DNA from 2 places in the Flavobacterium luteolum genome. Region 2 is predicted to be linked to the other one. Evidence: riboswitches for the same ligand, from Rfam matches in the RefSeq annotation. Region 2 holds a riboswitch; the other holds the start of a gene.
The links. Region 2 has a riboswitch for S-adenosylmethionine ahead of OZP10_RS11360 (alpha/beta fold hydrolase). Riboswitches for the same ligand answer to the same signal wherever they lie in the genome.
Positions count from the first base shown of each region.

Region 1: linked by a shared signal. The riboswitch ahead of OZP10_RS02860 (TlpA disulfide reductase family protein) and the one ahead of OZP10_RS11360 (alpha/beta fold hydrolase) in region 2 are both predicted to bind S-adenosylmethionine.

Region 1 covers NZ_CP114286.1:733,744-746,405, forward strand. Annotated here, with positions in the region: gene OZP10_RS02840 (SusC/RagA family TonB-linked outer membrane protein) at 1-1,745, opposite strand, end outside; gene OZP10_RS02845 (glycosyl hydrolase) at 2,186-4,972, shown strand; gene OZP10_RS02850 (glycoside hydrolase family 88/105 protein) at 4,989-6,116, shown strand; gene OZP10_RS02855 (aminotransferase class V-fold PLP-dependent enzyme) at 6,191-7,663, opposite strand; gene OZP10_RS02860 (TlpA disulfide reductase family protein) at 7,838-8,827, opposite strand; SAM riboswitch class I at 9,078-9,178, opposite strand; gene OZP10_RS02865 (response regulator) at 9,394-9,849, opposite strand; gene OZP10_RS02870 (PAS domain-containing sensor histidine kinase) at 9,859-12,531, opposite strand.
Region 2 covers NZ_CP114286.1:2,633,072-2,645,733, forward strand. Annotated here, with positions in the region: gene OZP10_RS11335 (TonB-dependent receptor plug domain-containing protein) at 95-2,941, shown strand; gene OZP10_RS11340 (hypothetical protein) at 3,281-3,457, shown strand; gene OZP10_RS11345 (O-acetylhomoserine aminocarboxypropyltransferase/cysteine synthase family protein) at 3,526-4,830, shown strand; gene OZP10_RS11350 (homoserine dehydrogenase family protein) at 5,061-6,149, shown strand; gene OZP10_RS11355 (hypothetical protein) at 6,789-7,007, shown strand; SAM riboswitch class I at 7,197-7,304, shown strand; gene OZP10_RS11360 (alpha/beta fold hydrolase) at 7,382-8,365, shown strand; gene thrA (bifunctional aspartate kinase/homoserine dehydrogenase I) at 8,367-10,781, shown strand; gene OZP10_RS11370 (hypothetical protein) at 10,848-11,405, shown strand; gene OZP10_RS11375 (OsmC family protein) at 11,422-11,847, shown strand; gene OZP10_RS11380 (trans-sulfuration enzyme family protein) at 11,999-12,662, shown strand, end outside.

The sequences.
Region 1 (12,662 bases), 1.9 Mb from region 2:
AATGTCTCAATTGTTGAACTATTGTAAAGTGCTCCAGAAGACATTGTAGATCTTGTGATATCGTACGAGTTGAAAGATTGTCCCAAAAGAACATTTACACTGTGGCTTCCGAAAGTTCTGTCGTATGTCAAAGTATTTTCGTTAACTAGATTTTGTCTTCTATATGTATTATAAGCTCCTCTAATACTAGCAATTACATCATTTGGCGTATAACTTTCGTTAACGTTATCTGAGTTATCAAAGTTGATCGTACTTTTTAAATTAAAACTTTTAGCAAATTGATAACTAGCATATGCAGAAATTAAATTTCGATACATCGAATTTCTTCCTGTTCTTGCCAAAGCATTCAACATATTTGTCGTGCTGCTTCCCCACATATATCGCGTTGTATACTTTTCACCCTTAGCATTTTCTGTGCTTTCAAAAACTGGAGTTGCAGTAAGCGCTTTAAAAAGTGTATTATCTTTCCCTTCAACACCTGGATCATTTTTTATAGAATAAGAAGGCGCTAAGTTGATTCCCATTTTGAAATTTTCTGATAATTTAATATCAATATTTGCTCTTGCAGAAAAAAGAGAATAATCTGTTCCAACAATATATCCCGTATTTTTTTGATAGTTGGCAGAAACATAGTAGTTTACAGCATCTGTAGCTCCAGAAGCAGTTAGCTGATAATTGCTGAATTCTCCTGTACGAAACACTTTATCCTGCCAGTCAATATAGTCCAGACCAGGATGTCCAGGCATATCCCATCTGTCATCATGCAAATATGTATAATATCTTGAGTTGCTCGGTATTAATGGAGCAGTAGGATTTACAGCATTGTAAGTTGCAATTCTTTCTGCCGTTGTTTGACTTGCAGAAGCTCCTGCAATTCCAGACCCTACCCATTGCGAATCAATCATCACTTTTGCTCTGTCAATCCATCCTTGAGCAGAAAGCATATCTACTCTATTTGCTTCTTTATTTACACCGCCATAGGTATTAAAAGTAAATTGCGGTTTTCCTTTTTTACCCTTTTTTGTTGTAATAATAACCACCCCATTTGATGCACGCGAACCATAAATTGCAGCGGCCGACGCATCTTTTAAAACCTCGATAGAAGCCACATCGTTAGGATTCATATTATCTAGCGGACTTCCGTTAGAGAAAGCTCCGTTGCTATTTGATCCTTCTGTATAAATCGGAAATCCATCAATAACGTACAATGGCTCGTTTCCTGCTGTAATCGATCCGGCTCCACGAATTTCTATGCTAAAAGGCTGTCCTGGCAAACCCGTAGTCTGTTTTACACGAACCCCAGCTACCTGACCAATTAAACCTTGGTCAATTCTTGAAATTGGACGCTCTGTAAAATTCTCTGTTTTGATTCCAGAAATAGCTCCCGTTGTGAGCTTTTTCTTTTGAGTACCATAACCGATGACAACAACTTCATTTAAGTTGGCACTTTCTGCTTCAAGAGAAATCGTATAATTTGTAGCAGCGCCAATTTTCACTTCTTGTTTTACAAATCCAATAAACGAAAAAAGTAAAGTTTCTCCAGGTGCAGCAGCAATGCTAAACTTTCCATCCATGTCTGTGCTCGTTGATCGACTTGTTCCTTTCACAATTACGTTGGCTCCCGGAATTGATAATTTAGCTGCATCGGTAACGGTTCCTGTAACCGTTTTTTCTTGCGCATAGCCCGATGAGTACAACAGTACCAATAAGGCTATAGTCAGCAAAAGATTAAGCTTGTTTTTCATAAAATTTAGTTTTGGTTAGTTAATTAGTCTAACTCAAATTTATCTAGAAGCCTTTTCCACAGTATCCTGTAGTATCCTGTTAACTTTCAATATCTTATATTTTATTTTAAGTTTTGATTAACAGAAAATACGCACAACTACCTGATTTACAAGCTTTAATTCGTTGCGAAATCAAAAATTACAGTATCAAAAATTTTATTAAATTATTTTTGAAGTATTAATATTTAATTACATAAAAAAATATTAATTATACAACAAATAAGTGTAAATTTTACACATTTAATTTTAAGCCATTTTTAAATAAAAACAGGATGCTACAGGATAGCTTTTAAAATCGCTCCCTCTACTTTTACTTTAATACCAAGACAATCTATCGTATTTTTTAAACCTAAAAAGTAGGAAAGAAACTATTTTTACAAAAGTCAAATACGGCATAAATAATGAAAAGATTCTGCTTAATAACACTATTGCTTTTCTCTTTTTTTCAGGCTAATTCGCAAGAAAAAAATAAATCCCCATGGCCAAACTCTACCAACCTGAATCAGCCTTGGGCGCGTTGGTGGTGGATGGGAAGTGCAGTAGATAAACCTAACTTAAAAAGAAGCCTTATTGATTTTCATCACGCTGGAATTGGCGGAGTTGAAATCACACCAATCTATGGCGTAAAAGGAGAAGAAAATAACTTTATCGATTATTTATCTCCAAAATGGCTGGACATGTTAGATTACACCATTCGCGTTTCAGATAGTTTAAAAATGCAGGTCGATATGGTTTTAGGAACTGGATGGCCTTATGGAGGATCGCACGTAACATTGAATCATGCTGCAACTAAACTTATAGTCGAAAAATATCAGGTTAAAAAAAATGAAACATTCAATCGCAACATTATAGTCAATACCAAAGGGAAAAATCCAGCAGAATTATTGTATGTGGTAGCCTACGGAAGTGACGGATCTATTGTTGATTTGACAAATGATCTTAAAAACAAAAAGACAAATGTAAACGATAAAGGTCTTGAAGGTTCAAGTATTAAATTACCCAGTAATCTACAACCCAATCTACTAAACTGGAAAGCAAAAAAAACAGATTATACCATCTACGCCATATTTAGCGGAAAAACAGGACAGCAGGTAAAAAGAGCGGCTCCCGGCGGAAACGGATATACGCTAGATCACTATTCCACAGAAGCTTTAAAAGCTTATGTTGCTCCGTTTAATGATGCTTTCAAAGGTAGAGAGGGAAAAATAAGAGCTATTTTTAATGACAGTTTTGAGGTCTACGGAACCGATTTTACTCCCAACTTTTTTGATGAGTTTAAAAACTTGCGTGGTTACGATTTAAAGAAAGAACTTTCTGTTTTATTGAATGAAACCGACAATGAAGAAGGTAACAGAGTCAGAAGCGATTATCGTCAGACTATTTCTGATTTGCTGCTTAATAAATTTGATAAATCTTGGACTAACTGGGCACATTCTAAAAACTTCAAAACAAAACTTCAGGCACATGGCTCTCCAGGAAATTTAATCGATTTGTATGCTTCTGCAGATATTCCAGAATGCGAAACATTTGGCTCTATGCCGTTTGATATTCCGGGTTTGAGACGTGATAAAGAGGACATTCGCGAAGGAGATGCTGATCCTGTTATGCTGAAATTCTCTTCGTCTGCAGCTCATATTTCTGGTAAAAACCTAGTATCCTCAGAAACGTTTACTTGGCTGAGAGAACATTTTAAAACGGCATTATCACAATGCAAACCTGAAGCTGAAGATTTAATGATAAATGGTGTCAATCATATTTTTCTGCATGGATCGACTTATTCTCCAGACCGCGCCGTTTGGCCAGGATGGCAATTTTATGCATCGGTAAATTTTAATTCGAATAATACAATTTGGGAAGATGCACCTGCTCTTTTCTCTTATATTTCAAATTGCCAATCTCTTTTACAACAAGGAAAAGCAGATAACGAAATTTTATTGTACTGGCCGATTTTTGATGCCTGGGACAAATACCAAAATGGAACTTTATTTTTCCAATTCAAAATTCATTCGCTATCAGAATGGCTTCACGGAACTTCTTTTTATGACACCACAAAAAACCTGATCAAAAAAGGATACAGTACCGATTTTATTTCGGACAATTTTATAGCTCAAGCTAAAGTGGTAAATGGAAACATCATTTTATCAGGCGGAAGTTATAAATCCTTGATTGTTCCAGTATGTAAAAAAATGCCATTAGAAACACTTCAAAAATTAATTGAATTGAAAAAAGCAGGCGCAAGCGTTATATTTGAAGGTTTACCAGAGTCTGTTCCTGGATTATATGATTACAAAAATCGAGAACAAAAGCTCAAAAAAATACTATTAGACAATCAATCTCTAGTTTCGTCTGAAGACATTTTCAAAGCTTTAGAAAACAAAAATATTAAACCCGAAAGTCTTGTAAATACTGGATTAAAATTCATTAGAAGAGATATTGACGGAGAAAAAATATATTATATCGTCAATCATACCAAAGAAACAATAGATGATTTTATTCCGATTGAGATTGCAGATAAGGAAGTCCTTATTTTAGATCCGTTAACTAAGGAATACGGAAATGCCATTGTCCATAAAAAAGACCACAATACATTTGTAAAACTAAAAATTGAGCCTGGCCAATCTTTCTTTTTAAAGACAGAAAAAATCGCATCTCAAAAAAAATGGCTTTACTATGAATCTGATTCTAAAACATTTCCATTGCAAGGAGATTGGAAAATTACTTTTGATAAAGGCGGACCAAAATTACCTCAAAGTACTGTTGTTTCTAATTTAGAATCGTGGACAAAATTAAATCCAGATGCTGAAGCTTTTTCTGGCTCTGCAACTTATACGCTTCAGTTTGAAAATCCCAACCCTACAGTACAAAACTGGAGTTTAAATCTGGGGGACGTTCGCGAAAGCGCAAAAATTTGGATCAACAATGAATTTGTCGGCACACTTTGGTCAATTCCATATAAACTGCAGATTAAAAATCTAAAATCAGGGAAGAACACCTTGAAAATTCAAGTGACCAATCTTCCTGCCAATAGAATTAGAGATATGGAGCTGAAAGGTAAAGAATGGAAAATTTTCTACGAAATAAATATGGTGGATAAAGATTATAAAAAATTTGATGCCACAAAATGGAATCCGATGCTATCAGGACTTTTAGGCCCTGTAACGCTAACTCCTCTGAAAGAACAAAACTAACAGCCAAAAATAAAAAATGAAGAAATTACTATTACTCTCCGCACTTTCTATTTTTTCTATAAAAAGTCTGTCCGCACAAGATTTAACGGATAAGAAGCAAATTCTAAAGCAGATGATTCTTGCCAATGATTATTTTATGCAGAAATGGCCAGACACTGGAAAAACGATTATAACCAATAAGGAAAGATCAAGCAATATCTGGACTCGCGCTGTTTATTATGAAGGTTTAATGGCGCTTCATGAGATTTTTCCAAAAGATACATATTGTGATTATGCTTACGCTTGGGCTGAATTTCACAAATGGGGATTCAACAGTGGCAACACAACTCGAAATGCCGACAATTACTGCGCCGCGCAAACGTATATTGATTTGTATAATTTGGAGCCTGAATCGAAAAAACTAAAAAATACAAAAATAAATATCAATATGCTGCTCAACACCCCTCAAATCAATGATTGGTCGTGGATCGATGCTATACAAATGGGAATGCCGGTTTTTGCGAAATTGGGTGTTTTAGAAAAAGATAATCGCTATTTTGAGAAAATGTATGATATGTATATGTATTCAAGAAATAAACATGGAGACAACGGACTTTACAACGCGAAAGAAGGTTTATGGTGGCGTGATGCCGATTTTGATCCTCCGTATAAAGAACCGAATGGTAAAAATTGTTATTGGAGCCGCGGAAATGGTTGGGTAATTGCCGCTTTGGCAAAAGTACTGGCTATAATTCCAGAAAATGCGCCTCACAGAGAACAATATGTAAAAGATTTAAAAGCAATGGCGACAGCGCTGGTGCCGATTCAGAGAGCTGATGGTTTTTGGAATGTCAGTCTTCATGATTCGACCAATTTTGGAGGAAAAGAAACTTCTGGAACTGCACTATTTGTATATGGAATGGCATACGGCGTAAATAACGGAATTCTAAAAAAAGAAACGTATTTACCTGTAATTGAAAAAGCTTGGAAAGCAATAACAACAGAAAGTCTTCACGAAAATGGTTTTTTAGGTTATCTGCAGTCAACAGGAAAAGAACCTAAAGACGGACAACCGCTTTCTTACGATAAAATACCCGATTTTGAAGATTATGGTTTAGGATGTTTTCTGCTTGCTGGTTCTGAAATTTATAAAATGAAGAATTAAAATAGTTTTAAAAACCCGACAGTCCAGAAACTTGGAGATAAAACCTGTCGGGTTTAATACTTAACTAACTATACTTAAACTAACTTAAACCATTCATTTACTTCTCTTGCGATGGTATCTTTAATTTCCGGATTCTCAAATTCATTCGAAACTGGATTATATTCATAATCTTTTTTCCATTTCTTATAATTTACAGCTACTTTTTCAATCGCATCGCAGATATAAAAAAGCTCTTCATTGGTTGTAATTGGATGCAGTGATAAACGAACCCAACCTGGCTTATTGGTCTGATTTCGTTGCAATAATTCATTTGTAATTTTTGCCGATTTCTTTTCATTGATATTAAACAAATAATGTGCATAAGTACTTGCACACGACCAGCCTCCACGTACCTGAATTCCGAAACGGTCATTTAAAAGCCTAACGATTAAATTGTAATGAATATCTTCAATTACAAATGAAACACAGCCAATTCGCTCTGTGGTTAAATCTCCCAAAATAGATAATCCTTGTACTTTTTGAAGTCTTGAAAAACAAAGATCAAGCAGTTCTTTCTCTCTTTCCCTAATTTTCTCCACACCCATTTGCTCTTTTAATTCTAAAGCCAACGCCGTTCTAATAACTTGCAGAAAACCTGGAGTTCCACCATCTTCTCTCACTTCTATCACATCACTGTAACAATATTTCCCTAACGGATTAGTCCATTTTACATTTCCTCCGCCTGGATTATCTGGAAAATCAGATTGGTATAATTTTTCATTAAAAACCAAAATACCGCAGGTTCCTGGTCCGCCTAAAAATTTATGTGGCGAAAAGAAAATTGCGTCCAATTGTTCGTCTGGATCTTTTGGATGCATATCAATTTTAACATACGGCGCCGAAGCTGCAAAATCTACAAAACAAAGTCCGCCGTTTTGATGCATGATTTTGGCCAATTCATGATAAGGCGTAATAATTCCGGTAACATTCGAACAAGCTGTAAACGAACCAATTTTCAAACTTCTGTCTGCATATTTTTTAATTGTTGCAGCAAGAACTTTTGGGTCAACCAAATTATTCTCATCAGGTGGCAAAATCACAACTTCGGCATTGGTTTCATACCACGAAACCTGATTAGAATGATGCTCCATATGTGTGATGAAAACGACAGGTCTGTCTTCTTCAGATTTTGTTCGAAGCGCCATAATACGCTGCAGTTTCGATAAAGCTGCCGTCATACCGCTTCCTGTAGTTACTAAAACATCAGATTCATTTGCATTAACCGATTTTTTAATAATATCTCTTGCATGCTGATAGGCATAAGTAGAGGTTTTTCCTGTCTGACTTGAAAGTGAATGCGTATTGGCAATCATTGGACCAATTTTATTGAGCATTATATCTTCGATTGGATGGTATAATCTTCCGCTGGCAACCCAGTCTGCATAAACTAAATTTTGTTCTCCGTAAACCGATTCGAAAGTATGGTCAATTCCTACTGTATTTTCTCTAAACTTAGAGAAGTAACACTCAGGTTCTGTTGGTTTTGTTGTTGGCTCAATAGCATTCATATCCTATATCATTTTAATTAACTAAATTGTATTTGCAAGTGTTTTATTCTTCTTTTTGTCATTTCGAAGGAGGAGAAATCACACATGTAACTCGACAAAGATTGACGACTTTCTATATGGATTCTCTAGTGTGATTCCTCGTTCCTCGGAATGACAAGATTGCGTATTTCTTTATTAAATTTTATTCTCTAAAAGTCTTTTTAGCGTAGCTTGCAATTCTTCTCCGTGCAGGTTTTTGGCAACGATTATTCCTTTAGAATCTACTAAATAATTCCCCGGAATAGCTCTAACTCCATATAATTTGGCAACGGCACTGTTCCAGAAAAGTAAGTCAGAAACATGTGTCCAGGTTAAATTATCATCCTTGATTCCTTTAATCCAGTTTTCTTTCTTTTTATCTAGAGAAATCCCTACGATGTTGAATCCTTTATCATGAAATTCTTTGTAAGCAGCCACAATATTCGGATTTTCTCTTCGGCATGGACCGCACCAAGAAGCCCAAAAATCGACCAAAGTGTACCCTTTTAAATTATCATAAAGGCGAACTGGCTTTCCGTCAGGATCATTGGCTGTAAAATCAGGGGCTTTTTTACCTACTGCTAATCCGTCTAAAACAATAGCCAACTCTTTTAATTCTTTCACGTAAGTAGTATTCTGAAGACTTTTATCCAGCAGAGCAATATTTTGTGTAATCTGCTCTGGCGTTAATCTATAAGACCAGTTTCTGTACAATACATAAGCAGAAACAATAGATTTTGGATTTTCTGTTATGAATTTGCTGATTTCTACATCTTTGCCCTTTTTGTAGGTTTCGAATAAATCTTGAGAAGCCGAACCTTCAACTACAGAAGCGGTATAATATTTCTTTGGACTCAGTTTTACCGAAATTGGATCTTTTTCAAGGAAAACATATAAAGGCGAGCTTTCTGTATTGACGCTTAAACCGTATAATTCTGGTGTTTTTACTTTTGTTTTAAAACTAAAATTTCCATCTTTTACCTTTGCCGAATCTATCTTAGTAAACATTTTATTGTGAAACTTCTGCAAGTAAACATATTGTGCCACTGTATCGACAACAGTTCCTTTTAATTGTAAATTACTTTCCTGCGCCTGAGTTTGAACGGCTCCAAGAAACAAAGCAAAACCTAATAGTATTTTTTTCATTTTATTTTTAGTTTTTAAGATTAGACAAAAGAATTTCAGGCCAATGCCAAAGGACATTAGCGGATTTTAATTATTTAAAGAAGGAAATTTGGTAGAACTAATCTATTCTCGCTAGAAAAAGGCAAAGCTGTTTTCTTCGAAAATGGAATTCAAAAGCTCATAACCTGCGTACAAAATTGTTTCTGCTTTCATTTAAAAAAAATAAAGATTTAACGTTGATGAACTTAAACAGATTTAAGGATGAAATCTTTTCTTATCTGCCCGCATAAAGCGGAAGGATTTAGCACCTTGTTCGGCAACAGGTTGCTAAGACGTCAATGGGCCTATTCCCTCAGTCTTTCTGGATAAGTATCATTTTATAATTTTTCTGATACAAATATATATTAATTCTACCGAATTAGTCAAGTTTAATTTGTGTTTTTTATTTTTTTATTAAAAAAAATAGCATTCACAAAAACACAACATTATAAAAATCAATAGATTAAAATAAATTTATTTTTATTTACAAACTCCTTTTTATAAAAGAAATTCATACTTTTTTTGCATGGAAAAGCAAAGTATTTTACTTATTCAGCAGTAAACACATGGAGAAATTTATTTTTTTCTAGATCGAAAAGTGATTTTTTTAATCCCTTATCAAGGTTTGAAGTAATCGATCCAAGAACCTTTTTTAGATCCTTAAAATCAGTTGGTTTCACAAAATAGCATACAGCACCAAGATTTGCTGCCGCTTCTAAATCGTTTTTATGTGAAGAAGTAGAAATCATAACGACTGGAATTCCTTTATAATTCTCATTCAATTTCAGCCTTTTCAAACATTCCCACCCATTCATTATAGGCATATTCAAATCCAGAAAGACAATCCCTGGAATTTCTTCTTGTTTTTCGAGTAATTTTAGTGCTTCGCTTCCATTTTCGGCACAATGACAAATAATACTTTTATCTATATCTGCCAGCGCTTCACAAAACATTTCTGCATCATCCTGATCATCATCTGCCAATAAAATTATCTTTTTCCCCATAGGTTTTAATTAAATGTCTTTTTCTTTTTGTTCAAATGGCAGTGTTATGCTAAAAACTGCTCCTTTATCAGCAATTCCTGTCGCAGTAATACTTCCTCCATGTCGTTCGGCAATTTTTTTACAGAGAGACAAACCTAAGCCTGTTCCTTCGTAACGATCTTTGGAATTTAAGCGGGTAAAAGTTTCAAAAATACGTCCGGTTTGATTGTCTTCAAATCCAATTCCGTTATCTTCTACCGTAATTACCGCTGCTCTTCTTCCGTCTTCAATTTGTTCATTTGCCTTAATAGTGATTTGGGGCGACACTTCTTCTCTAGCAAATTTAATAGAATTGTTAATCAGATTATAAAACAATTGATAAAGCAATACAGAAGCTCCTTCAACCACTGGGAGTTCTTCATAATAAATTTTACCTCCTGTTTTTTGAAGCGCGATTTCAAGGTCGCTTTCTATATTTTTAATCACTTCATTTAAATCGACAACCGTTGCTTTTTGCAAATCGGCATTGATTTTAGAGTAGGCCAACACACCGTCAATCATAGTGAACATACGGTCTGCCGCAACATGAATTCGTTCAATATATTTTGAAGATGATTCGTCTAACTGTTCGCTAAGATGATCTTCAAGACGGCTTAAAAATGTTTTGATTTTTCTAACAGGCTCTTTTAAATCGTGAGATGCAACATGTGCAAATTGCTGTAAATCGTCGTTAGAACGCTGTAATTCTTTGGTACGCTCTGCCACCAAAATCTCCAATTTTTCGGTAATCGATTTTTGCTCATGAATATCGGTGCAAGTGCCAAACCAATTGGTTATTACGCCTTCTTTATCTCTTATTGGAAGCGCTTTACTCAAAAACCAACGGTATTCTCCCGTATTAATATTTTTTAAACGAAACTCAATCTGATACGAGGTTCCTGCATGAACACTTTGATACCAATTTTTTGAAACCATTGATACATCATCTGGATGAAGTACGGGCATCCAGCTCGAATCTCCAAATTCATGTTCATTGAAACCGGTATATTCGTACCAGCGGCTGTTATAATAATCTATAAATCCTTCAGGATTCGATGTCCAGATAATCTGCGGAACCAGATCTGCAAGCTGCCTGAATTTTTCTTCGCTTTCTGCAATTACATTTTGAAGTTCTTTCTGCGAAGTTATATCGCTTGAGGCACCAAACCATTCTACAATTTTTTCTTTATCGTTCAATATCGGAACCACTCTAGAAAACACCCATTTCACAGTATCATCTTCATTTATAATTCTGTGTTCCATTTCGAAAATACTTTTCTCCACTATCGATTTGGAAATAAGATGTACGGCCTGCTCCAGATCACTAGGATGAACAAACTTATCCAACCAATTGATGCCTTTTTTTCCTGGACTAGACAATTCTCCATCTCCTTCCAGATTATGCATGATCATCCAATCGGCATCCATACGATAAACTAAGTCAGACGAAGCGTTGATTAAGGCTCCGAAACGATTTTCGCTTTCCTCCATCTTCTGGCGTGCCACCACTTGCTCGGTAACTTCTACTGCTACTTGTATCATTCCAGTTATCTCTCCTTCTTCTATTAAAGGTCGATAAGCCAGATTATAATAGTAGTTCTTCATTTCTCCTGTCCGATTGTGAGGCACTAGAACTTCGCTTTGATCAAACGGAATTCCTTCGTTATAAACCCTTAAAACTTGTTCCCAAACATATTGTCCTTCAAGTTCTGGCAATACATCTATCAGACGCATACCAATAATTTCTTCTCCTCGGCCTATCATTTGAAGCATGTGTCTGTTTATCTGTTCAATAACAAGATCACCTCCTCGAAGTACTAAAGTCGGAGCTGGAGTCTGATGAATCATTTTACGGAAACGGCTTTCATTTTGCTGCAGTTTCTCTTCAGCCAGCTTACTTTCGGTTATATCTCTTGTTGTTCCAGCAACACATTCTACTTCTCCTTTTTCGTTAAAAACGGGAACAAAAATATAGTCGTAAATTCTTCTCCCTAATTCGGCATGCGGAAAAGAAACTGTTCCTCTAATTGGCTTTTTATTGGCCACAACAGCATCAATTTCGCTTTCATGCATTTCGGCATGCCAGTCTTCGTAACCATTTTCTCTTAATCCGCGGCCAATAGAATCTTGTTCTGTTTTGCCCCACATGGTTAATAAAGCTTTGTTTGTATAAATGAACTTGTAATCAAGATCAAATACATAAACCAAATCGGGAGTGCTGTTTATTATAGAATTGTAAAGTCTTTTTTGTTTTTCTGCATCAATCAATGCTTCATTCAATGCAGTTTCTGCCTGTTTTTTTTCGGTGATGTCTTCCATCGTTACCACCAACAATTGATCTTGAGCTACGGCAGTAAAACGGAACCATTGTTTTTTGGTTTCAGTACCAAACCATTGTTCAAAATTAGCTGGAATACTGGTTTCTAAAGTTTCAATAAACTTTTCAAGAACGTCTGTTCCGTTGACATTAGAAAAAACTTCACTGTATCTTTTATTTTTATAATCCGAATTTCCGATCCAGTTTACTAAATAGGCATTACATAATAATATCGTAAAGTCTCCAGCTTTACCCTTTTTACCATACAAAGGTTTCAAGACTGCAATACCATTTGGCGCAGAATTAAAAACAGTTTGAAAAAGGTCTAGATTATGTATTAGCTCCATTAAGATATTTGATGAAAATAATTTCTAATGCTGTTTTTTGCTACTAATGAAACGTAAATTTGTTAAATTCTTTCTCAAATATAAATAAAAACACGATTGCCTGTTTAAAAAATAAAAAAAGCCAAATCGTT
Region 2 (12,662 bases):
CTCTGCCGAATCGCAGAGGTTTTTTTTATGTCAAAAATAAATCTGTAAGATTTTTTTTAAGCCAAATACAATAATTAATCAGTAAAAAAAAGAAATGAAGAAAAATGTACTAATCGTTTTAGGTCTTGTGACTTTTTCAGGACTTTATGCTCAAGACAATAAAAAAGAGCAGGATAGTTTAAAAAACAACGAACTGTCTGAAGTTACTATTATTGGATCAAGAAGTAAAAACAGAGTTAAAACAGATGTGCCTGTTCCAGTTGATGTTTTCAATGTGTCAGAAATAACAAAAGGAGCACCTCAAACCAGTGTAACTCAAATTTTAAATTATGTTGCTCCTTCGTTTACGAGTAACCCAACATCTACGGCAGATGCAACAGACCACGTCGACCCTGCGCAATTAAGAGGATTAGGACCAGATCAGGTTCTGATTTTAGTAAACGGAAAAAGAAGACATACAAGTGCTTTGGTAAACATTAACGGATCGCCAGGAAGAGGATCTGTTGGAACAGACCTAAATGCCATTCCGTCTTTTGCCATAGAAAGAATAGAAGTTTTAAGAGATGGAGCTGCCGCACAATACGGTTCTGATGCGATTGCGGGAGTTATTAATATTGTTCTAAAGAAAAACGCTAATTATCTAACAGGAGGAATTCAATATGGAGCAAATTTATCTTCGGGGTCAAATAATTTTGAAGGAGGAGCAGACGGACAAACTGCCCAAATCGATTTAAATTACGGAACTTCATTGGGCAAACCTGGAAGTTTCTTAAATATCACAGGAACTGCGGTAACGAGACAAGCAACAAGCAGAGCAGGAATTAGAAGCAATGCTATTTTTAATGCTTACAATGCAGTAGAAAATAGAGCGGCACAAGATGGTGTAGAAATTAACTCTTTGTTTAGCAACATTAATACGACTACAAATTCAGCTCAGATTTTGTCTTCTTTAAAACAATATGCGCCGCAAGTAAGTTATTTTACAACAGCACAGCAAAACGCCATAGCATCAGCTTCAACAATTGCGCAGATGCAGACCGCTTTAAATTTTGATGTTACTAATAATGAATTGGCTTATAGAGGACAGCAGAGAAGTGATTATAATATGAGTGTTGGTCAGTCAGAATTGGCTTCTGGACAAGCATATTACAATGCAAAATATCCATTAACAGAAATAACTTCTTTGTATTCTTTTGGTGGAATATCGTACAGAAGCGGAAAATCGTATGCATTTAATAGATTGCCAAATGGTTCTGGAACTTTCACGCAAGTGTATCAAAACGGATTCTTGCCAGAAATTGAATCAAAAATTTTAGATGCTTCTGCAGCAGTTGGTGTAACTACAGAATTGTTCGGATTTGATACCGATTTGAGTACCACTTTAGGAACAAACTCTTTTAATTATGATGTAAATAATTCCATCAATGCAACTTTAGGAACAAATTCTCCTTTTAGTTTTGATGCAGGAAAAGTTTCGTTTTTACAAAGCACAACTAATTTGGATTTTAGTAAAAAACTAGATGTTCTTTCTGGACTGAATGTTGCTTTTGGAGGTGAATTCAGATATGAAAACTACGAAATTAAAGCAGGAGAAGAAGCTTCTTACGGATTGTATGATGTAAACGGAAATTTAGTTTCAGGAATTCTGCCAAGCAATTCACCATTGATTGTAACTGACTTCTTTGGAAACAAACGTGGAGCAGGAGCTCAAGGATTTTCAGGATTTCAGCCTTCGGATGCTAAAGAAAAAAACAGAAAAAGTGGCGCCGCTTACATAGATTTAGAATTGAATGCCACTGAGAAATGGCTCATAAATGGAGCTGCACGTTATGAAAACTATTCAGATTTTGGAAATACGGTTACGTTTAAACTGGCTTCTCTTTTAAAATTAAATGATAATATCAATTGGAGAATTTCTGGACAGACTGGTTTTAGAGCGCCTTCTTTACAGCAAAGATATTTTGAGTCAAGTTCTACTCAATTTATAAACGGTTCTCCATATCAAGTTGGTTATTTTACAAACGATTCGCAAGCAGCAAAAAGCATTGGAATTGAAAGTTTAAAACCAGAAAAATCAAAAAGCATCAGTACAGGATTTACATTTAAAATTCCTGAAGCTAACATAACCATTGCTACTGATGCTTATTTTACAAGAATCAATGACAGAATTGTACTGTCTGGACAATATTCTAGACCAACAGATGCGCAGATTGCAGCGGCAACTTCGCCAGAACAGGCAGAGGCGTTGACTTTATTTCAGCAGGCATTTGATTTGAAAGGTGTAGAAAGAGCTTCATTCTGGACAAACGGAATCGATTCTGAAACAAAAGGTATTGATTTGGTAATTTCTCAGAAATATGATGTAATTCAGGATTTCACAATTAGAAACGATTTTGCATTAAGTTTCAACGAAACCAAAAGAGTAGGAGATCTGCATATTCCGCAGTCTATCGTTAATGCTGGAGGAGAACCTTACATCTATTCTTTCTTTCCAGAATCAAGCCGAGTATATTTGGAAGAAGCGATTCCAAAATTGAAAGCCAATTTCATGACTACTTTCAATATTAAAAAACTGGATATTTATTTAAGAAATAGCTATTTCGGAAAAGTTACAGACCCAGGAGCAACAGATGTGAATTTAGACGGATTTTCTTCTGTGTATGAACACCCGGAATACAGCGCAAAATTGGTTACCGATTTATCTTTAGGATATCAGATCAACGAGCATTTGAGAGCAACAATTGGGGTTAATAATATAGGAGATGTTTATCCAGACCGAAATAATCCTGCAACTCCAGCCTTTACAAACACAACGCCAACTTTGTCGCCTGCACCAAGTACAGATTTGACAAATGCGAATCAGTTTGCGTATTCAAGAGCAGTTTCTCAATTCGGATTAAACGGAAGATTTGGTTTTGCCCGTTTGAGCTTTAAATTTTAATTAAATAAATTTCTTTCAAGTCTTTATTTGAAAGGCTTGAAAGAAATTTCAAAAAAAAATAGTACAAAATTTCAATTTTAATTTGGTCGTTAAAAAAATACTTATTACATTTACTCTATCGAATTAGTCGAATTTAAAAATTAGTCGAATTCAAATTTTAAATAAAAATGAAAACAATAGCAAAAGGAAATATGATGTGTTGTAAAATGATGCAAATGTGCATCCAAATTTGCTGTTGCCAAAAGTGAAAGAGACAATCTTTGTTATAGTTAAACTATAAGCCCTTTTGGTCGCCATCCGAAAGGGCTTTTTTATTTCCAACATTTTAAATTTTAAATCATGAATACACTAGATATAAATACAATCGCATTTCAATACTTATTAAGAAATAATAATTCGGAAGAGACATCAACTGAAACGCTAAAGTATGATCCTGCACAGCAGACAAAAACACAAAAATCATTACTATTTCATTTATATGATCTTGAAGAAGAAGCCGAAGATATTTTAGCTTAAATCAATTTTAAAAATCAATATCAATTACAATATAAAACGTATTAACAATACCTAAAAACTTAAAAATCATGAGCACACAAAAATTTGCAACAAACGCATTACACGCAGGACACGACGTAGCTAAAAACGCAGGAACTAGAGCCGTGCCTATTTACCAGACATCATCATATGTGTTTAATAACGCCGATCATGCAGCCAATTTATTTGGTCTTGCCGAAGCCGGATTTATTTATACCAGATTAAATAATCCAACAAATGACATTTTAGAACAGCGTCTGGCAGCACTCGAAGGCGGGATTGGAGCTGTTGTTACGGCTTCTGGAGCATCGGCGATTTCTACAACTTTGTTGACTTTGCTAAAAGCGGGAGATCATATCGTAGCTTCAAACAGTTTATACGGAGGGACTTATAATCTTCTAAAAGTTACCTTGCCAAGATTAGGAATTACTACCACATTTGTAGATCCTTCAAAACCTGAAAACTTTACAAAAGCAGCAAAAGAAAATACAAGAGCTTTCTTTGTTGAGTCTCTAGGAAATCCAAAATTAGATGTATTAGACTTAAAAGCAATTTCGGCAGAAGCCAAAGCATTCAAAGTACCATTTATAGTAGACAATACAGTTGCGACACCTTATTTATTAAACCCAATTAAATATGGTGCCGATATTGTAATTCATTCCTTAACAAAATATATCGCAGGAAACGGAACTTCATTAGGAGGCGTTATCATTGATGCTGGAAACTTTGATTGGGCAAACGGAAAATTCCCAGAATTTACCGAGCCATCTGCAGGATACCACGGATTAGTATATCATGAAGCCTTAGGAAATGCAGCTTTTATTGCAAAAGCTCGAATTGAAGGACTGCGTGATTTTGGTTCTGCTTTGAGTCCATTTAATGCTTTTCAGATTATTCAAGGATTAGAAACGCTTCCAATCCGAATCAAGAAACATAGTGAAAATGCTTTGGCGCTAGCCGAATGGTTAGAGAAACAAGATGAGGTAGTTTGGGTAAATTATCCAGGTTTAAAATCTAACAAATATCATGATCTGGCTAAAGAATATTTGCCAGAAGGCCAAAGCGGCATTATCACTTTCGGATTAAAAGGTGGTTTTGATGCGGCCAAAAAAGTGGTAGATGATACAAAACTATTCTCTCTGCTGGCTAATATTGGTGACACAAAATCACTGATTATTCACCCTGCAAGTACGACACACCAGCAATTAACAGAATCAGAGCAAATAGAAACTGGAGTTTCTAAAGATTTGATTCGTCTGTCTGTCGGAATTGAAGATATTGAAGATTTAATTGCTGATTTGCAAACTGTTTTTGAGAGCGTTTCGCTTTCTCAATTCAGCATCAATAAAAATTAGGTTTTTTTGTTTTTTGTTTGAAAAATTGCCTTTAGCGAGTGGTTTTGCTAAAGGTGATTTTTTATGAAAAACACCATTATAAAATTTAAATCATATAAGGAATATAAGTGCATTTTAGAAGAAGCGTAATGTAAAGACGCACCACAGTGCATCTAGTTTTGTGATGCAAAAAATATTAAATGAACTTACATCACTTATATGGTTTTAAAAAATTAAAAATGTTAGAAATTATGTCAAAGCTTAAAATAAACATTATCCTTTTCGGAATTGGTAATATCGGAAGCACTTTGATTAATCAAATTGTAGAAAGTCAGGAGTTTTTTCTGGAAAGTAAAAATGTCGATTTTCATTTTCCAATTATAACCAATTCTACGGTTGCTTTTTTTGAGAAAGAAGGCGTTGGATATGCTTGGGAAACCAATTTTAGACAATTGGCTGTTCCTTTTAAAGTAGAAGATATTGTCGAATTTGCACAAGAAAATGAATTCGAAAACTTGATTGCTGTAGACGCAACAGCCAGCGATGAATTGGTGAAGCATTACAATACGTTAATCAAAAATGGATTTAATATTGTAGCGGTAAACAAAAAAGCCAATACGCTCCCGATTGACTTATATAAAGAGCTACGAGCAGATCTTAAAAAGTATGACAAGGAGTTTTTTTATGAAACATCTGTTGAGGCTGGAATTCCTGTTTTGCAAACCTTAAGAGATTTGTATTACTCGGGAGAAAAAATCACTAAGATTCGAGGGGTTTTCTCTGATAATTTGAGTTATGTCTTTAATCGATTTTCATCGGAAGATGTTTCGTTTTCGTCTGTTTTAAAAGATGCAAGCCTTTTAGGTTTAATGAAATCAAACTTCAAAGAAGATTTATCAGGAAATGATACAGCAAGAAAGCTTCTGATATTGGCTAGAGAAATTGGAAAAGATTTTGAGCTTTCAGATATTAAAATTAAGCCGTTTATAACCGAAGAACATTTGGAAAAAAATGGTGTGTTAAATAAAGACGCAGTCGATAAATCTTTTAAGATTGCCAAAATTACTCAGGCAGAAAATCATGTGCTTCGATATGTAGGAGAATTTGATGTTGAAAAAGGCACTTTGGAAGCCAAATTAATTTCTGAACCAGTCGATTCTCCAATCGGACAATTAAAAGGTTCTGATGCCATTTTTGAAATTTATACCAAATCGTACGCCGATATTCCAATCGTAATTCAGAGTGCTCCGCCATGTAAACAGGCAATTTCAAGAGGAATTATAACGGATATTCTGAAAATTGCAGAACGAATTAGGATTAAAGAAGCCGTTTGGCTATAAATTTTTAGAAAAAAAGAAAAAAAGTTCTTTGATAAATTGATTTGTCAAATGGAATTGTTAAGGAAAATATGTTGTTTTTGTAAGTTTTTTACCTTTATTATTTCGTTTTCGTTTTTGTAAGATGTTTTTTGTCGTTAAAAAACTGATTTTTAACGATTTTTGTAATTAAATTCTTGAATTTAATTTGTGTAATAAAAAAAATATTTGCATATTTGTTATACCCAAAAACTACTAGAAATCAAATGAACTTAAAAGTCAACAAAATGTTTTGTGCCATTTCGGTTAAGACCGAGGCTGGGGTGTCTATTGCTTAAAAAAATTGTAAGAATACAATAATAATATAGTAAAAGCCTCCCAAGAAATTTTGGGAGGCTTTTTAATTTACAACAAATGCAGAATTTAAATAAAATACAATATAAATCACAGATGAATAAATCCTTACAGATGAACAAGATGTTTACTGTCGCGCTTATTTGCGCATACGTCTGTTGATACTAAAAGTATAAATGAGTTTAAAAACTTAAACCCTTTTGGTATCTAGAAAATCCAAAAGGGTTTTTTTATTCCCGAAAGGGGCTTAACACAAACATAAAAGAGAAATAAAGATTATAAAACGCAACTTAACTAAAACTTAATATCATGAGCACATTGAACTACTTAGCAGAAAAAATTTCAGATTTGAAAAACAGAAGGACTAGAAAAAACAATCCGCCACCACCAATAAACGAATTGGCTCACCCAAGATTCGGAATAACAGAGGCTGAAATCACAGAGGGAGGTAAAGCAGCTGAGAAAAAAGCACCTAACTCTTTATTGTTTTTGATGTATTCAAAAGAAAATGAAACGCTTTTTATCTAAACGTAAAAGCATCATAAACTAGGGTAAAACCTGCTTAATTTTACTGGGCATTTTTGTTCGGTAAATTTTTGCGTATAATAGTTTTTGCTAAAATAAGTCTCAGAAATTTAACAAACACTTTTAGATAAAATTTGTTTGTTAGAGAAAATAGTAGTTAATTTGCACCGTTAAGTTCAAAAACGTATTGAAATGTTATAAAGAAAGGACGAGGGATTAGACCCGATGAAGCCTTAGCAACCCTTCGGTAAAACGAAGAAGGTGCTACATTCTACCACGCCAAACGTGGAAAGATAACAACAAGATTTTTTCTAGTTAAACCTAGTTTTTCTTTTTAATATTTCCATATACAAATCAATAATACAACAGATTTGAAATTGGAAAATATACCAAATCCCATTATAATTCAAGATTTCATCACAGAAAGTGGTGCAACTTATCATTCTATACCATTAAGTTTTACGCTGGCAGGACAACCTTTGCACAGCGCACCGATTGTTTTAGTAAACCATGCTTTAACTGGAAATTCGCAAGTTACTGGCGAAAATGGCTGGTGGAATGACTTGATTGGTGAAGGTAAAACCATCGATACTGCTGTTTATACCATTTTGTCTTTTGATGTTCCAGGAAACGGAAACGATTCTTTCTTAATCGATAACTATTTAGATTTTACAGCAAGAGACATTGCAAGAATTTTTATCGAAGGCGTAAAAACTTTACATATCGAAAAGCTTTTTGCGGTTATTGGAGGTTCTGTTGGTGGCGGAATTGCTTGGGAAATCTTAGCATTAGCGCCAAATATCACAGAAAACCTTATTCCGATTGCGAGCGACTGGAAATCGACAGATTGGCTTATCGCAAATTGCTTTTTACAAGAGCAAATTCTCAATAATTCGTCGAAACCAATTGAAGACGCCAGAATACATGCCATGCTTTGTTACCGATCGCCAGAATCATTCAAAGAAAAATTTCAGCGCACAATCAATCAAGATCTTTTGATTTTTAATATAGAAAGCTGGTTGGCACATCATGGAAAAAAATTGCAGAAAAGATTCCAATTGTCTTCTTATAAATTGATGAATCAGTTGCTTAAAACAATTGATATTACTAGAAATAGTGAAAGTTTTGAAAACTTATTGGCTAAAACAAAAGCTTCAATTCATATCATCGGGATCAATTCAGATTTGTTTTTTACAGCAAAAGAAAATGTTGAAACCTATGAGGAATTGAAGAAGTTTAAAGACAATGTTTTCTATAGCGAAATTGATTCGGTTCACGGACATGACGCTTTTTTAATCGAGTACAAACAATTAGATCATTTACTTGCCGACATTTTTAAGGCAGAAACAATAAAGAAATAAAATGAAAGTATTAAAATTTGGAGGTAAATCGTTAGCAAACGGAGAAGGGCTTAACAAAGTTGTTTCAATCATTTCTGATAAAGTAAGTCAAGGTGAAAAAATTGCCGTTGTGGTTTCTGCACGCGGAAACGCTACTGACGAATTAGAGTTTATCTTAAGCATTGCAGCTAAAAATGGCAGTTACAAAGAATTATTAGAAAATTTCAAAAAATATCAAATATCAGATTATCCACAGGTTGATTTATCTGAAGAATTTAATGTCTTAGACAAACTTTTTGAAGGAGTAAGCTTGATTGGTGATTACAGCAAAAAAATCAAAGATCAGATTTTGTCTAAAGGTGAATTGCTTTCGGCTAAATTGTTGACAGCAATTTTATTGGAAAAAGGAATTCCTGCCAATTTTGTAGATACAAGAGATTTGCTGAAAACAGATTCTAAATTTGGCGATGCGCAGCCTTTAGAACAGCTTTCAAAGAAAAACGTAGTAAATTATTTTAAAGAACATAACGGCGAAACGGTTAATATAGTTACAGGCTTCATTGGCTCAAACAACAACAACGACACAACTACTTTAGGTAGAAATGGCAGTAACTATACCGCTTCGTTAATCGCAAATTATTTAAATGCAGAAGAATTACAAAACTTCACGCATGTAGACGGAATCTATACGGCAAACCCAGATTTGGTTGCCGATGCCAAGAAAATTGAATATTTATCTTTCAATGAAGCAAATGAGCTGGCAAATTTTGGTGCAACAATTCTTCATGCTAAGACGATTATTCCTTTGTTGGAAAAGAATATTCCGTTACGAATTTTAAATACTTTCAATCATGAAAATCGCGGAACTTTAATTACATCGGATTCTTCTAAAGAAGGAATTAAAACACTTTCTGTTTTAGAAAATGTCTCTCTTGTAAATCTTGAAGGACGTGGATTACTTGGAAAAGCGGGAGTAGATGCCCGAATTTTTAAAGTGATGGGTGATCACAATATCAGTGTGAGCATCATTTCGCAAGGTTCTTCAGAAAGAGGAATCGGATTGGTTGTAGCAACTGAAAAAGCTACTCTTGCGATGGTTGAATTAGAAAAAGAGTTTGAAAATGACTTTTATTCTAAAGATGTAAATCAGATTACAGTAACAGATAATGTATCTGTAATTTCGATTATTGGTCAAGATTTAAGTACTTTCCATAAACCATACACCGCTTTAATCAAAAATAAAATTGTTCCGATTTTATTCAACAACACAGTAACAGGTAAAAACGTGAGTTTGGTTGTTAAGAAAGAGGAATTAAATAAAGCTTTAAACGTAATTCACGGAGAGATTTTTGGAGTTTCAAAGAAAATCAACATTGCGATTTTTGGTCACGGATTAGTTGGTGGAACTTTAATCAATCAGATTTTAGAATCGGCTGCGGCAATTGAAAAACGTAAAGACATTAAGCTGAATGTTTTCGCTATAGCAAATTCTAAAAAACTGCTTTTAAATAAATACGGTGTTAACAGCAATTGGAAAAGCGAAATTGAAACCAAAGGCGAAGCTTACACCATAAAAGATATTATTGCTTACGCGAATGAACATCACTTAGAGAACTTAATTGCGATTGATAACACCGCAAGCGCAACTTTTGTTGAGAATTATATTCCGCTTGTAGAAAGCAGTTTCGATTTGATTTCTTCAAATAAAGTAGCTAATACTTTGAGTTATGGTTTCTACAAGGAATTGCGTAAAGCATTGGCAGAAAGCCAAAAGAATTATTTATATGAAACCAATGTTGGTGCAGGATTGCCATTAATTGATACGATTAAATTATTGCATCTTTCAGGAGAAAATATCACGAAAATTAAAGGAGTTTTCTCTGGAACATTAAGTTATTTATTTAATAATTTCTCTGCTAAAGATGCGCCTTTCAGCGAAATCTTGCAAGAAGCAATAGATAACGGATATACTGAACCAGATCCGCGTGAGGATTTATGCGGAAATGATGTTGGTAGAAAATTATTAATTTTAGCTAGAGAATTAGATTTGCAAAATGAGTTTGAAGAAATTTCAATTCAGAATTTAATTCCAGAGCACTTACGTGAAGGAAGCGCTACCGATTTCTTGACGAAATTAAAAGAATTCGATCCAATTTATGCTAAAATAAAAGCAGAACAACAGCCAAACCATGTTTTAAGATACATTGGTGAATTGTCTGGAGATTTGCAGAATGACAAAGGAAATCTAGAAGTAAAATTAGTTTCGGTGCCAAAAGATACTGCACTAGGCGGATTAAAAGGTTCTGATTCTTTCTTCGAAATTTACACAGAATCTTATGGAGATCGTCCAATAGTTATTCAGGGAGCCGGTGCGGGTTCTGCGGTAACAGCAAGAGGAGTTTTCGGAGATATTTTGAGATTGTCTGATAAAGGATAATAATGCAATAGCAATAAAAGAAAGAAAAATCTTAAATTCGGGACTTAATTAAATAGTTTTAAAAGTATGAAAAAGATTTTTATCTTATTGTTGATTTCAAATAGTATCATGGCTCAGGTTTCTAATGTTATTAGGAACAAAGACAGTTATACTCAGGATGTTTTTCCGTACAAAGGAGTAAGAATAATTCAGGTTGATGAGGTAAGCTCTCCAGGGAATGAAGAAAATGTTTTTATTTTTTCTAAGATTGAAAAAAATGTTATTCCTGACAAAATGTATTTCCAAAGGTTTACGAAAGTAAATGATAAATGGGTTTTAAAATCGATTTTGGAAGTAAACCACAACGGAATTATTTCATCTTGGGGAAGCCGAAAAGCATTTGGAGATTATAATAAAGACAAAAGTGTAGATGCTCTTTTTATTTACGGATTATACAATACTGATTTTAAGCAACAGTCAGTTCATCTTGTATTTTCCCAAAAAGATAAATTTTACAGCATAGAGTCAAGTGTTTCAGATAATTTTGGAACAGACAAGTTTTCAGATAATTTTAAATCTTTAGATGCAGAATCTAAAAAACAGGTTTTAGAGTATTGGAATAAATTAGATAAAAAAGACAAATAACTTAGGAATAAATACCATGAAAGTAACTTTAAACAGAGTAAATGATGCATTTCATTTCAAAGTGAAAAATGAACGCGGTCACATAGTTGACGTTGACAGCAGAGCCGAATTTGGCGGAAGCGATTTAGGTGCAAGCCCAATGGAATTGGTATTAATGGGAGTTGCAGGATGCAGTGCTATTGATATGATTTCGATCTTAAAAAAACAACGTCAGGAAATCACTTCTTTCAACGCTGAGGTTGAAGGAACTAGAGTTCAAATCGAAGAAGCAAAACCTTTTAAAGAAATCGATGTGGTTTTTTATTTAGAAGGAGAAATCAATCCTGATAAAGCAAAAAAAGCGGCTCAACTTTCTTTTGAGAAATACTGTTCGGTAGCTAAAACGGTTGAACCAACAGCGACAATTAAATACAAAGTTGTCTTGAACAACGAAGCTTTATAAATTAGATAATTTGTCAATTAGATAATTAGAAAACGCTCAGATTGCGCATAAATAATTGACTTGTTTTTGGTTTAGATTTCAGTATTAAAACGTAAAACGTGAAACCTGAAACTTGAAACAAAAAAAACAAAAAAACAAAAAACAACACACAATGAATACAGAAGAATTTGGTTTTGAAACACAAGCCATTAGAACACAATTAGAAAGATCTCAATATTTAGAACATTCGGTGCCTTTGTACCTTTCATCAAGCTTTGTTTTTGAAGATGCTGAAGATATGAGAGCTTCTTTTACAGAAGAAAAAGAAAGAAATATTTACAGCCGTTTTAGCAATCCAAACACATCAGAATTTGTAGACAAGATCTGCAAAATGGAAGGAGCCGATTCTGGTTATGCATTTGCAACAGGAATGGCAGCAGTATATTCTACTTTTGCCGCTTTGTTAAACTCTGGAGATCATATTGTTTCTGCGAGCAGTGTTTTTGGTTCAACTCACGCTTTGTTCATGACTTATTTCCCAAAATGGAATATCGAAACTTCTTATTTCGAAATCAATAAGCCGGAAACAATCGAAAGTTTCATTAAGCCAAATACCAAAATATTATACGCCGAATCTCCAACAAACCCTGGAGTTGATGTAATCGATTTAGAATTGTTAGGAAATATTGCTAAAAAGCACAACTTGATTTTAATAATCGACAACTGTTTTGCAACGCCTTATTTACAGCAACCAATTAAATTTGGAGCGCATTTGGTTATCCATTCAGCTACTAAATTGATTGATGGTCAAGGACGCGTTTTAGGCGGAGTAACAG